3 regions of the Streptomyces sp. NPDC094143 genome follow, and region 3 is predicted to be linked to each of the others. Evidence: riboswitches for the same ligand, from Rfam matches in the RefSeq annotation. Region 3 holds a riboswitch; each other region holds the start of a gene.
The links. A riboswitch is a leader RNA that binds a small molecule or an ion and turns the genes downstream of it on or off. The one in region 3 is predicted to bind cyclic di-AMP.

Region 1: it holds a riboswitch for cyclic di-AMP, as region 3 does, so the genes downstream of both, ABTZ58_RS22190 (transglycosylase family protein) here and ABTZ58_RS24525 (M23 family metallopeptidase) in region 3, are expected to answer to the same signal.
Region 2: it holds a riboswitch for cyclic di-AMP, as region 3 does, so the genes downstream of both, ABTZ58_RS26775 (transglycosylase SLT domain-containing protein) here and ABTZ58_RS24525 (M23 family metallopeptidase) in region 3, are expected to answer to the same signal.

The regions. Positions count from the first base shown of each region.
Region 1 covers NZ_JBEOTZ010000017.1:88,479-93,017, forward strand. The annotation lists gene eno (phosphopyruvate hydratase) at 11-1,291, opposite strand; gene ABTZ58_RS22190 (transglycosylase family protein) at 1,544-2,254, opposite strand; cyclic di-AMP (ydaO/yuaA leader) riboswitch at 2,259-2,424, opposite strand; gene ABTZ58_RS22195 (transglycosylase family protein) at 2,653-3,663, opposite strand; gene ABTZ58_RS22200 (cytochrome P450 family protein) at 3,807-4,539, opposite strand, start outside.
Region 2 covers NZ_JBEOTZ010000023.1:125,160-129,698, forward strand. The annotation lists gene ABTZ58_RS26765 (GNAT family N-acetyltransferase) at 1-558, opposite strand, end outside; gene ABTZ58_RS26770 (HAD family hydrolase) at 729-1,577, shown strand; gene ABTZ58_RS26775 (transglycosylase SLT domain-containing protein) at 1,541-2,302, opposite strand; cyclic di-AMP (ydaO/yuaA leader) riboswitch at 2,306-2,487, opposite strand; gene ABTZ58_RS26780 (polyprenyl synthetase family protein) at 2,992-4,002, shown strand; gene ABTZ58_RS26785 (LolA family protein) at 4,234-4,539, shown strand, end outside.
Region 3 covers NZ_JBEOTZ010000020.1:115,250-119,788, reverse strand. The annotation lists gene ABTZ58_RS24540 (bifunctional acetate--CoA ligase family protein/GNAT family N-acetyltransferase) at 1-1,115, opposite strand, end outside; gene ABTZ58_RS24535 (HPr family phosphocarrier protein) at 1,290-1,571, shown strand; gene ABTZ58_RS24530 (GntR family transcriptional regulator) at 1,747-2,442, opposite strand; gene ABTZ58_RS24525 (M23 family metallopeptidase) at 2,629-3,417, opposite strand; cyclic di-AMP (ydaO/yuaA leader) riboswitch at 3,430-3,595, opposite strand; gene ABTZ58_RS24520 (M16 family metallopeptidase) at 3,788-4,539, opposite strand, start outside.

The DNA of each region.
Region 1 (4,539 bases), on a different contig from region 3:
CTTTCGGCGATCAGCCCTTGAAGCGCGGGAACGCGCTGCGGCCGGCGTACACCGCCGCGTCGTCGAGGATCTCCTCGATGCGCAGCAGCTGGTTGTACTTGGCGACGCGCTCGGAGCGGGCCGGGGCGCCGGTCTTGATCTGGCCGCAGTTGGTGGCGACGGCCAGGTCGGCGATGGTGACGTCCTCGGTCTCGCCGGAGCGGTGGGACATCATGCACTTGAAGCCGTTGCGCTGGGCCAGCTCGACGGCGTCCAGGGTCTCGGTGAGCGAGCCGATCTGGTTGACCTTGACCAGCAGGGCGTTGGCCGCGCCCTCCTCGATGCCGCGGGCGAGGCGCTCGGGGTTGGTGACGAACAGGTCGTCGCCGACGAGCTGGACCTTGTCACCGAGCTTGTCGGTGATGGTCTTCCAGCCCTCCCAGTCGTCCTCGAACAGCGGGTCCTCGATGGAGACGAGCGGGTACGCGTCGACGAGCTCCGCGTAGTACTCGGTCATCTCGGCCGCCGAGCGCTCCTTGCCCTCGAAGGTGTAGACGCCGTCCTTGTAGAACTCGGAGGCGGCGACGTCGAGCGCCAGGGCGATCTGCTCGCCGGGGGTGTAGCCGGCTTCCTTGATGGCTTCGAGGATGAGGTCGAGGGCCTCGCGGTTGGAGCCGAGGTTCGGGGCGAAGCCGCCCTCGTCGCCGAGGCCGGTGGCCAGGCCCTTGCTCTTCAGGACCTTCTTCAGCGTGTGGTAGACCTCGGCGCCCCAGCGCAGGGCCTCGGAGAAGGACTCCGCGCCGATCGGGGCGATCATGAACTCCTGGATGTCCACGTTGGAGTCGGCGTGCGAGCCGCCGTTCAGGATGTTCATCATCGGCACCGGCAGCAGGTGCGCGTTCGGGCCGCCCAGGTAGCGGAACAGCGGCAGGTCGCTGGCCTCGGAGGCGGCGTGGGCGACGGCGAGCGAGACGCCGAGGATGGCGTTGGCGCCGAGGGAGCCCTTGTTGTCGGTGGCGTCCAGGTCGAACATCGCCTGGTCGATCAGGCGCTGCTCGGTGGCGTCATAGCCGACCAGCTCCGGGCCGATCTGCTCGATGACCGCGAGGACGGCCTTCTCCACACCCTTGCCGAGGTAGCGGTTCGAGTCGCCGTCGCGGAGCTCGATGGCCTCGAAGGCGCCCGTGGAGGCGCCGGACGGGACGGCGGCACGGCCGGTGCTGCCGTCGTCGAGGCCGACCTCGACCTCGACCGTGGGGTTGCCTCGGGAGTCCAGGATTTCCCGGGCTACGACGACGTCGATGGACGGCACGAGCATCTCCTTCTTGATGTGACGCGGGTACGCGGGTCGCGTGGACCCGGCGAGGTGCGGGCCGGTGGCTCGCGACATGAGCCTAACCGGCTCCGGGCGATCGGCCACCGGGTCGCCCACCCCATGGACAGAACCGAGAGTAAATTGTTTCCGAACGGAACAAAGCCGGTTGCCGAAAAAACCCCGCCCCGGTGCGTACGGGGGACGACGCACCGGGACGGGGAGCCCGTGGGGACGGGGATGGGCCGCTGCCTACTTCAGGTGCAGCTGCTGGCCCGGGTAGATGAGGTTGGCGTCCTCGACGATGTCCTTGTTCAGCTGGAAGAGCTTCTCCCAGCCGCCCTTGACCTTCTCCTCGGCCGCGATCGTGCTCAGGGTGTCGCCCTTGACGACCTTGTACTCGCCGTCGCCCTTCTTGACCTTCTTGCCGGTCGGGGTGGTGACGGTCTTCTTGGCGGCCGGGCGCTCCTCGGAGCGGGAGGCCGGCTGCTGGGTCTCGCGGGTCTCGGTGCTCTGCTGGCTCTGGCTCTGGCTCTGGCCCTGGCTCTGCGAGGAGCTGCCGGAGTCGCTGGAGCCGCCACCGGTGTAGCCGGCGCTCGACAGGCCCTTGCCGCAGACCGGCCAGGCACCCTTGCCCTGGCCCGCGAGGACCTTCTCGGCGATCTCGATCTGCTGGGCCTTGGTGGCCTGGTCGGCGGTGGAGGCGTACTTCGTGCCGCCGTAGCCGGCCCAGGTGGAGGCGGAGAACTGCAGACCGCCGTAGTAGCCGTTGCCGGTGTTGATGGACCAGTTGCCGCCGGACTCGCACTGGGCGACGGCTTCCCACTCGGAGGCGGTGGCGGCGGAGGCGTTGCCGGCCGCCATCAGCGGGGCGGCGACGGCGGCACCGGTGACACCGGCGATGGCGATGGCGCGAGTGGCCTTGGACGGACGGCGGTGCGTGCCCTTACCGGAAAACAGCATGGAGAGATCCCCTCACCGACGCCTGCGAGGTGAGCTGTCGGGTTCGGGCCGGTTGAGTTGCCCGGCCGCGTCCCTCGCGGGACACGGCTTCACCCCAAGCCCTTCCGGCCAACCGGCCGGTCGGGCACCTACCTTGGGTCCCCCGCTCCTGCCTACGGCGCTTGACGCGACGACTGTTCCCGTGCGGCCGCTGGCAGGATTCGGCGTTGCGGCAGCCGGGGCTCGCGATGACGAGCGGTCACGACCGTAGACAGGTGATCGGCGGAATTTCAAAGACGATCAGGGCTTCTGAGATCTATCTCTCACCGCACTTATACGGGACATACGGCGCGAAACGTGACGCTAACTCACCCGGTTTCGCGGTGACTTAGGCCCTCGTTTCCGCACTGCCCGAAGGGCTACCCCTCGTCCGCTTCGCCCTCCACCGTGAGCGTCTGACCGGGCTGAACGGGGTCCGCGGCGTCGTCGGCGGTCTTCTCGTCCCCCGTGGCCGGCTCCTGCCATCCGCCGTCGACGGGGAGGGAGTCGGCGATGGACCAGGAACTGTCACCGACACCCACGATGTAGGCGCCTTCGGACGCCTCGCCGGCACTCGTGTCGCCGCGCGAGGCGTGCCGGCCCGAGGAACCGCTCTCACGGCCGCCCGCGGAGTCGGCGCTCTCGTCCGCACTGGGGCCGCGGTGACGGCCGGAGCCGGTGTCCGTGCGGTCCGAAGCGTCACCGGCCGACCGGGAGTTGCCGGAGGCGGCACCCCCGGGCGTGGCCGAGGCCGAGCCGTCCGACGTCCGGCCGGAAGGACGGGAGTCGGGCGACTTGTCGGACTTGGCGGAATCGTCCCGCGAAGTCGATGAGCCGTCAGGCGACGCCGAGCCGGACGGAGAAGGCGACGGGGACGTCGTGGACGCGGAAGGCGAGGAAGAGGAAGAGGAAGGGGACTCGGACGATCCCAGCGAGTCGAGCAGACCGGACGAGTTTGCCGGAGCGGATTCACCGGATTCACCGGACGAACCGGACTCCCCGGTCTCTCCCGACGCGCCCTGCTCGAGGCCGGAGAGCAGCCCGCAGGTGCGCCATGCGCCGACCCCCTGGTCGGCGAGGATTCTCTCCGCCACGGATATCTGCTGGGAGCGACTGGCGAGGTCGGCGCTCGGCGCGTAGTCCAGACCACCGTGGTTCTCCCAGTCCTCCTGGGACAGGGCGAGGCCGCCGTAGTAGCCGTTGCCGCTGTTCTGGCTCCAGGCACCACCCGTCTCGCAGTCCGCGACCCGGTCCCAGGTCGTGCCGTCGGCCGCGCTGGCGCCGGAGGCCCCGAGGAGGGGGATCGCGATGGCGGAGCCGGTCACTCCGGCCGCAACGAGGAGTGCCGGAGCCTGGCGGGGGCGGCGGTGCCGACCGTTCCCGGAGAGCATGCGGAGACCTTTCGCGAGACAGCAGTGACCCACGCGGCGCAGGGGTCCCCGGCCGCGCTGATGGGTGAACGTATCGGCACACGATCACTTGTCACAAGTTCATGCCGTGCAGATCACATGAAGATCACAAAGCTGAGGGCGTGTCACTTCGCGATCGGGGTGAACTCCACCGGCAGGGTGCGCAGCCCGCGCATGATGAGCCCGCCGCGCCATCTCAGCTCGGCCGGGTCCACCGCGAGGCGGAGGTCCGGGAGGCGGGTGAGGAGGGCGGCGAGCGCGGTCTGGCCCTCCAGGCGGGCGAGCGGGGCACCGAGGCAGTAGTGGATGCCGTGGCCGTAACCGAGGTGCTGGTTGTCACGGCGCGACAGGTCGAGCACGTCCGGGTCGGCGAACCGCTCCGGGTCCCGGTCCGCGGCGGCCAGGACGACCAGGACCGGGTCGCCCGCGTCGATCCGCTGCCCACCGATGGTGAGCGGCTGCGTGGCGAACCGCCAGGTGGCGAGCTCGACCGGCCCGTCGTAGCGCAGCAGTTCCTCCACGCCGGTCTCCAGCAGGCCGGTCTCCCCGGCGGCGAGGGAGGCCTGCAGGCGAGTGCGCTGCTCGGGGTGGGTGAGCAGGGCGAAGGTGCCGTTGCCGATGAGGTTGACCGTCGTCTCGAAACCGGCGAACAGCAGGATGAAGGCCATGGCCGCGGCCTCGTTCTCGGTGAGGTGCTCGCCGTGGTCGGAGGCGCGGATGAGGCCGGAGATGAGGTCCTCGCCCGGACCGGGCGCGGCGGGGAGCGCCTCCCGCTTGCGGTGGATGAGGTCGGCGAGGTAGCCGCGCATCTTCTTCACGGACCGCGCCACGCCGCCCCGCGGCCCGCCCTGGTGACGG
Region 2 (4,539 bases), on a different contig from region 3:
CGCGGCCGGGTCGCGTTCGTCGAACACGAACCGCACCTCGCCGGCCTGCCGGGCCAGCCTGCGCTCCTTGGCCAGGGTGGTCTTCAGGAACTTGGGCGACTGGGCGCGCAGCACCGACTCGTAGGTCTCGTAGCCCTTCTCCACGTCGACGACGTAGGTGGCGTGCTCCTCCGCCGCGTACCGGACGAACAGCCGCTGCTCCGCCTCCAGGTTGTCGAAGGCGAAGGACGACAGCGAGCAGGCCCGCAGCAGTTCGCCCGTCTCCAGGTCCAGGCCGGGCCGCAGGATCGCGCCCTGCGCGTCCGAGACCCCGAGCCCGATGGCGCGGCCCTGTCCCAACGGGCCGCGTTCATAGGGCAGGAAGCCGACCGGCTCCGGGCCCTCGTGGACCACCGCGACCCGGGCCCGCGGCCTCACCAGACCGACGGCCTCGGTGAACTCCGGTTCCATGAAAGGGCTGCGCGGTGCCTCCGAGGCGGCGCGCAGCGCGCGCCAGCGCTCCCTCTCCCCCTCGCCGAGCTCCCCGGGCCCGGCCACGCGAATGCGCCCACTGCTCAACCCGACCCCCCGATCAAGTCCCGCTGGACACTTGGAAGGTACCGCTCGATGCGGCCTCTCGGGTAGGTAGCGGACCATGTTGTTGCCAACTGGTGCAGAGGCCCTCAACCGGGCAATCGGCGTGTGCCGCGCGATGAAACGAAGGGGCGCGTTGTCCGTATTCTCTGATCATGGCCGCACCCCTCGCATATTCACTCATCGCCACCGACCTGGACGGGACGCTGCTGCGCGGCGACGACACCCTGTCCGACCGGTCCCTCGCCGTGCTCGCGCGGGTGGCGGACGCCGGTGCCCAGCACCTCGTGGTGACGGGCCGCCCGGCGCCGAGAGTGCGGCCGCTCCTGGACGACCTGGGGTGCACGGGGCTCGCGGTGTGCGGGCAGGGCGCGCAGGTGTACGACGCCGGCGCGAACCGGATGCTGTGGTCCGTCACGCTGGACCGGGAGCTGGCCGAGACGGCCATCGGGAAGATCGAGGCCGAGGTGGGGGAGGTGTACGCGGCGGTCGACCAGGACGGGGTCGACGGGCTCACGCTCATCGAGCCGGGGTATCTCATGCCGCACCCGACGCTGCCCGCGGTGCGGGTCGACCGGCGCGACGAGCTGTGGGGTGAGCCGATCAGCAAGGTGCTGCTGCGCCACCCCTGCCTGTCGGACGACGAACTGGCGGCGACGGCCCGCTCGGTGGTGGGTTCACTGGCGACGGTGACGATGTCGGGGCCCGGCACGGTCGAGCTCCAGCCGTGCGGTGTCACCAAGGCGACGGGGCTGGCGCTGGCCGCCGAGCACCTGGGGCTGCGGCCCGCGGACACCATCGCCTTCGGTGACATGCCCAACGACATCCCGATGTTCGACTGGGCGGCGCACGGCGTCGCGATGGCCAACGGTCATCCCGAACTCAAGGCCGTGGCCGACGAGATCACGCTGTCGAACGAGGACGACGGCATCGCCGTCGTCCTCGAACGACTGCTGGGCGGGACGGCTCAGTACGGACCGTTGACGTTGTCGATCGAGCCGTAGCGGTCGGCCGCGTAGTTGCAGGCCGCCGTGATGTTGGCGACCGGGTCGTACGGGTCGTAGGGGGTGCCGGGCACGTGGTAGGCGGCGAAGGTCGGGTCGATGACCTGGAGCAGGCCCTTGGACGGGGTGCCCTTGGCGGCGTTCGAGTCCCAGTTGTTGATCGCCTGCGGGTTGCCCGACGACTCTCGCATGATGTTGCGGTAGATGCCGTCGTACGAGCCCGGGATGCCCTTCTGGGCCATGATGTCCAGCGCCTCGCGGATCCATCCGTCGAGGTTGTTCGCGTAGGTCTTCGCGGCGGCCGGGGTGGCCTGCGTGACGCCACCGGCCGGCTTGGCCGGGGTGGCCGACTGCGTCGCCTTCTTCGGGGCGACGGCCTTGGTGGTCCCGACCTTCAGCTTCAGACCCGGGCGGATCAGCTTCGGGTCGTCACCGACGGCGGCGCGGTTGTCCTGGTACAGCCGCTTCCAGCCGCCGGAGACGTCGTACTTCTCGGCGATGCGGTAGAGCGAGTCGCCCTTGACCACGGTGTACGTGAGCGACTTGGCGGGCTGGGCCGCCTGCGCCACGGTCAGCGCGGCCGGGGCGCTCTGGGGCTCCGCGGCGCTCGCCTGCGTCGCGCCGAGGAGCGGCAGGGTCAGTGCCGCTCCACCGGTGCCGACGGCGACGACACCACGGGTGATCGGGTTCCTTGCGGGGCGACGGTGCTTACCTCGTCCGGGCATGGCGATATTCCTCTCCGGCGCCTGCGAGGTGAGCTGTCGGGTTCGGGCCGGGAGGTGCCCGGCCGCACACGGCGTGCTGCTGTCGTGCGCGGCTTCACCCCGAGCCGTTCCGCTGTCGTGCGGACCGGCGACTTACCTGGGTCCCCCGCTCCTGCCCTGCGTGAGTGAGTCGGTGTGTGTGGGGAGTCCGGGCGGCGGCAGGATTCGGCGGTCCGCCGGACTGGGCCGGAACGTATGCGAGAGCACATGCCGGGAACAAGCACCGGAGTCACACGAGGTGCTGTTTGACCTTGGTCAGGGTGGAATGGGCCGCTTGATCCTTTGCGCGAGCCAAGCCTCAACTCGCTTTCGGTGAAAGGCGTAACCACTCGATGCGCCGGCAGTGCCGCGGAAGGGTCGAAGTGATTCAATTCACTGATCGCGACCCGGGGCGCAATGTCCCGCAAGAGGAATTTGCTTCGCCAATGCCGCAAATCTCGCATAGGTCGCGAATTCCCGGTAAGTCGGAACATTTCTGTTCTTATGGGCTGATCGAAAACATTGCGGTCGTGATCGGATACCACCCGGCCTGTAACCATGGGCGCTGGCGGTGATCGAAACGTGACCGGATACGCTGACTCGAGTGATGGCAGCGACCTATCGACAATCCGCGTAAGCACCGGCAGACACCAGCAGACAGGAGACCCCTCGTGACCGACGTCGGGCCATTCGGGCTGAGCGTGCGGGACCAGGCTCTGGAGGCCGATGTCCAGGCCGGACTGGCGGCTGTCGAGGAAGGCCTGCTAGAGGCCACCAAGAGTGCGGTGCCCTTCATCACGGAGGCCGCCCAGCACCTGGTACGGGCCGGCGGCAAGCGGTTCCGGCCGCTGCTCGTGATGCTCGCCGCCCAGTTCGGCGACCGGCACGCACCCGGCATCGTGCCGTCGGCCGTCGTCGTGGAGCTGACGCACCTCGCCACGCTGTACCACGACGACGTGATGGACGAGGCCGCCGTGCGCCGCGGGGTGGACAGCGCCAACACCCGCTGGGGCAACTCCGTCGCGGTCCTCACCGGCGACTTCCTCTTCGCGCGCGCCTCGCACATCCTGGCCGACCTCGGTCCGGAGGCGGTACGGGTGCAGGCCGAGGCGTTCGAGCGGCTGGTGACCGGCCAGATCCTGGAGACGGCCGGACCGCAGGACGGCCGTGACCCGGTCGAGCACTACCTGGACGTGCTGGGCGGCAAGACCGGCTCGCTGGTGGCGGTCTCGTGCCGGTTCGGCGCGATGATGTCCGGCGCCGACGATACGGTCGTGGACGTGCTGACCCAGTACGGCGAGCGGCTCGGCGTCGCCTTCCAGCTCGCCGACGACGTCCTGGACATCGCCTCCGACTCCCACGAGTCCGGCAAGACCCCCGGCACCGACCTGCGCGAGGGCATCCCGACCCTGCCGGTGCTGCGGCTGCGCGAGCGGGCGGCCCGGCTCGGGCTCGCCGAGGACGTCGCCCTGTGCGAGCTGCTGGACTCCGACCTGACCGACGACGACCGGCACGCCGAGGCCCTGCGCCTGCTGCGCGCCCACCCGGCGCTCGAACAGGCCCGCCGGGACACCGTCCGCTACGCCGAGGACGCCCGCTCGGCACTGGCACCGCTGCCCGCATGCGCCGCCAAGACGGCGCTCGTGGAGCTGTGCGACGCCGTGGTGCACCGGGCCGGCTGACCGCCCGCCGCCCCCCGACCCCTACGGGTCGGGGGAGAAGCCGCCCCTGCGTGTCATACCCCAGCAGTACGCGGAGTTGAGTCCGGGGTCTGACGTATCTGCCTGGCCGATTTGGTCAGATGGAAACCACGGAAAACACCACTCCTCACCCGTTCGGGTGAGAATGGCGGCTCAGGGACGAGTGCGTGCACGACACGGACAGCCGCCGCCGACCACGGAGGTAAGGCACACATGGCACCGTACGCATCCGACGACAGCACGACCGGCGGGGAGGTCGACGAGCAGCACTCCCGGCGGCGCAAGGCCGCGCGGTACGTCGTCCCGGTGACGGTGGTGGGGGTGGCGGCCGCGACGATCGGCCTGGTCCCCGCACTCGCCGACTCCGGTGACCCCGACCTTCCCAAGATCACCGCACAGCAGCTCATCCAGAAGATCGCCGAGTCGGACACCGAGCAGCTCTCCGGCACGGTGAAGATCAGCACCGACCTCGGCCTGCCGAACCTCGGCGGGCTGGAGTCCGGCCTGCTGTCCGGCGCC
Region 3 (4,539 bases):
GCGCCGGACTGGGCGAACAGGCCGATCCGGCCCGGGCGCGGCACCTCGGGGGCGAGGGAGGCGTTGAGCCGTACCCGGGGGGAGGTGTTGATGATGCCGAAAGCGTTCGGGCCGATGATCCGCATGCCGTACGTGCGGGCCTGCCGCACGAGGGCGCGCTGGCGTTCGCGCCCCTCGGGGCCGCTCTCGGCGTAGCCGGCGGAGACGACGACGAGTCCCTGCACGCCGTGTTCGCCGCACTCGGTGACGACCTCGGGGACCTGCTCGGCCGGTACGGCGACGACCGCGAGGTCCACGGGTCCGTCGACGTCCCGCACGGAGCGGTGGGCGGGCACCCCGTCGAGCTCCTTCCACTCCCCGGGCAGGGCCCTGTTCACGGCGTACAGCCGGCCGGTGAAACCGGCGTCCCGGATGTTGCCGAGGACACTGCGACCCACCCCGCCCGGGGTGCGTCCGGCGCCGATGACGGCGACCGAGCCGGGGGCGAGCAGCCGCTGCACGGACCGGGCCTCGGCGCGGTGTTCGCGCGCGTACTGCACAGCGAGGGAGCGGTCGGTGGGCTCCAGGTCGAACTCCAGACGGACCACGCCGTCCTCGAAGCTGCGCTTCTGGGTGTACCCGGCGTCCGTGAACACCTTGATCATCTTGGAGTTGGCGGGCAGCACCTCGGCGGCGAAGCGGCGGATGCCGCGCTCCCGGGCGACGGCGGCGATGTGTTCGAGCAGGGCGGAGGCGACGCCGCGGCCCTGGTGGGCGTCCTGCACCAGGAAGGCGACCTCGGCCTCGTCGGCGGGGGCCGACGCGGGCGTTCCGTCCGGGCCGATCCGGTCGTAGCGTACGGTGGCGATGAACTCGCCGCCGACCGTGGCCGCGAGTCCCACCCGGTCCACAAAGTCGTGGTGCGTGAAGCGGTGGACGTCCTTGGCGGACAGGCGAGGGTACGGCGCGAAGAAGCGGTAGTACTTCGACTCGTCGGAGACCTGCTCGTAGAAGCTGACCAGACGCTCGGCGTCATCGACGGTGATGGGCCGGACGCGCGCGGTACCCCCGTCGCGCAGCACCACGTCGGCTTCCCAGTGGGCGGGATACTCGTGCCGGTCCGGCGAGGTCTGCATGGGCCCCAGAGTACGGCTAGCGCCTGACAACGGCGCGAGGCAGTCTGTGGAGGGCGTCAGTCGGGTCGAGGCCGCGATCCGACGGCACCAGCGGGGCGGAACGACAGGTCCGCTCCGGGTTCCACGTATGGGAAACTGGTCTAGACAACCCTGAACAGCGAAGGGCAGCAACACATGGCTGAGCGCCGCGTCAACGTCGGCTGGGCCGAGGGCCTCCACGCCCGCCCCGCCTCCATCTTCGTCCGAGCCGCCACGGCCGCAGGCGTCCCGGTGACGATCGCCAAGGCAGACGGCAACCCCGTCAACGCGGCCTCCATGCTCGCCGTCCTGGGCCTCGGCGCCCAGGGGGGCGAGGAGATCGTCCTCGCCTCCGACGCCGAGGGCGCGGACGCCGCCCTGGACCGGCTGGCGAAGCTGGTCTCCGAGGGTCTCGAGGAGCTTCCCGAAACCGTCTGAGTCGTACCAGCGGTTTTCCAGGGGTGAAGCCGCGCCGGCCTTCACGGCTGGCGCGGCTTCACTCATTTCCGGGGACCCGAGCGCCTTGAATTCACGACGGCGCACCGGATTACCGGGAAAAGGGCAGCACAATAAATCCCCCGCGGAACTCCACTCTTTGTATACGGCTTCCGTGTTAATGCCGCGGGCTCACCGTGTTTACGGGATGTTGCGGGTTCCTCACACGCTCACCGCGATCCCGCGGGGCGCCCAGGCGCAGGCGGTGCGCGGACGTCGCGCGCTCGGTGTGCAGCGCCGTGACCGCCCGCGCGCGCTCGCTGTCACCACGCGCCACCGCGTCCACGATCGCGCCGTGCTCGGCCCAGGACCCCGCCGGATCGGCCGGCGCCTCCACCGCGTACATCCAGGCGATCTTGTGGCGCAGCTGGGAGAGCACCGCGATCAGGGCGGGGCTGCCCGAGGCCTGGGCCAGCGTCTCGTGGAACCAGCCGCCCAGGGAGCGCAGGTCGTCGCTGGTGCCCCGGCGGGCGCGCTCCTGGCCCAGCCGGACCAGGCCGCGCAGGACCTTCAGATGGGCCTCGGTTCGGCGCTGGGCGGCTCGGGCGGCGCCGAGCGGCTCCAGCAGCGCGCGCATCTCCAGCAGGTCGGCCGCCTCCTGCTCGGTGGGTTCGGCCACGCACGCGCCCGCGTGCCGCCGGGTCACCACGAAGCCCTCGGCCTCCAGCGTGCGCAGGGCCTCCCGGACGGGGACGCGCGAGACGCCGTAGCGGCGCGCGAGGAGTTCCTCGGTGAGCCGGCTGCCGCGCTCGTGGACCCCCGCGACGATGTCGTCCCGGATAGCCGTGCACACCGAGTGCGCGGGAATACGCATGACCCGACCTCCGCTTAATCCCCGTGAAACGTCGACGAGTGACGTGTGTTCCGTGACTCTATTGCAATCAGCCCGAATTTCCGACGGCAGCCCGGAATCCATGCATATTTTTTGGACACGGGCTCCGGGAATGCCGAAAGGCCCCGGCTCGGTGAGCCGGGGCCTTTCGGATGCGGAGCGGGTGCGTCAGAGGTTCACGCCGTGCGAGCGGAGGTAGGCGAGGGGGTCTATGTCCGAGCCGTACTCGGGGCTCGTGCGCGCCTCGAAGTGCAGGTGCGGTCCGGTCACGTTGCCGGTCGCGCCGGACAGGCCGATCTGCTGGCCGGGGGTGACCTGCTGGCCCACCGAGACGCCGACGGAGGACAGGTGGCCGTACTGGGTGTACGTCCCGTCGTTCATCTTGATCAGGACCTGGTTGCCGTAGGCGCCGCCCCAGCCGGCCTCGACGACCGTGCCCGCGCCGACCGCGTGGACGGAGGTGCCGGTGGCGGCGTGGAAGTCGATGCCGGTGTGGCTGCCGGAGGACCAGACGGCGCCGCCTGCCTTGTAGCCGGTGGAGACGTAGGAGCCCGGGATCGGGGACACGTAGCTGTTGAGGCGCTTGCGCTCGGCCTCGCGGGCGGCGCGCTCCTCGGCCTCGCGGGCCTTCTCGGCGGCCTCCTTGGCCTTCTTCGCCGCCTCGGCGGCGCGCTCGCGCGCGGCCTGTTCGGCCTTCTCCTTGGCGGCGGCCTCTTCGGCCGCCTGCTTCTGCGCGACGGCCTGGGCATCGATCTGCTGGGCCACGGTGTCACCCATGGTGACGACCGGGGTGAGGCCGGTCTGCTCGACGGCCGGCTCGGAGGCGGCGAAGGCCGGGGCGGCCACGGTGCCGATCACACCGGTGGTGGCGAGAGCCGCGACGCCCGCCGCGCGGGCCGTGCCGCGCTGGATCCTGCTGGGACGGCGATGCTTGCCGGTGGCGCGTGTGAACGCCATGAAGTGGCTGGTCCTTTCCTTCCCTCTCGCCTACCGGGTTAGCTGACGGGTTCGGAGCAGGAAGGTCTCCTACGGACCCCCTCGCGACTCGCGCGGGCGTCCGATTCACCCCAGGGACTGCGGTTGGGTCCCCGGCTCCCCTGGCTCGCGCCGTACGGGGACTCGGCGATGGCTGTCCGGTGCCGCGGGTGCGGCGCACTGCCTGACGAACAGCCCGGAAGAAGCTAAACGGGGCCACTTTCAATTCCCAAACGGATCCGGCCTTTTGTAGCGCATCCCACAGGGCAGACAGGCAACTCCCGCCCCAATTCGGACATAAAGGGGCCCTGGTGCCTTGGAAGACGACCAGGGCCCCTCCTCGCGCGGGCCGCTACTCGGCGGCCACGACGGTGACCGCGCCGATGCCCAGGGCCTCCACCGGGGCCTTGATCTGCGCCGCGTCGCCCACGAGGACGGTCACCAGACGGTCCACGGGGAAGGCGCTGACGACCGCCGCCGTGGCCTCCACCGTGCCGGTCGCCGCCAACTCGCGGTACAGGGTGGCCTGGTAGTCGTCGGGCAGATGCTGCTCGACCTGGTCGGCCAGCGTGCTCGCGACGGCCGCGGCGGTCTCGTACTTCAGCGGAGCCACCCCGACCAGGTTCTGCACGGCGACGTCCCGCTCCGCGTCGGTCAGGCCCTCGGCGGCGAGGGTGCGCAGCACCGTCCACAAGTCCTGCAGGGCCGGACCGGTGTTGGGCGTGTCGACGGATCCGCTGATGGCGAGCATCGAGGCACCGGTCCCGTCCGGCGCGGACCGCAACACCTGGGCGAAGGAACGCACGCCGTAGGTGTAGCCCTTCTCCTCGCGCAGGACGCGGTCCAGGCGGGAGGTGAGGGTGCCGCCTAGGCAGTACGTGCCGAGCACCTGCGCGGGCCAGACGCGGTCGTGCCGGTCCGGGCCGATCCGGCCGATCAGCAGCTGCGTCTGGACGGCGCCCGGGCGGTCCACGATGACGACCCGGCCCGTGTCGTCGGCGGTCACCGGCGGCACCGGGCGCGGCTCGGCCGGGGAACCGGTCCAGGAGCCCAGGGTGTCGCCGAGCAGGGCGTCCAGGTCGATGCCCGTGTAGTCGCCGACCA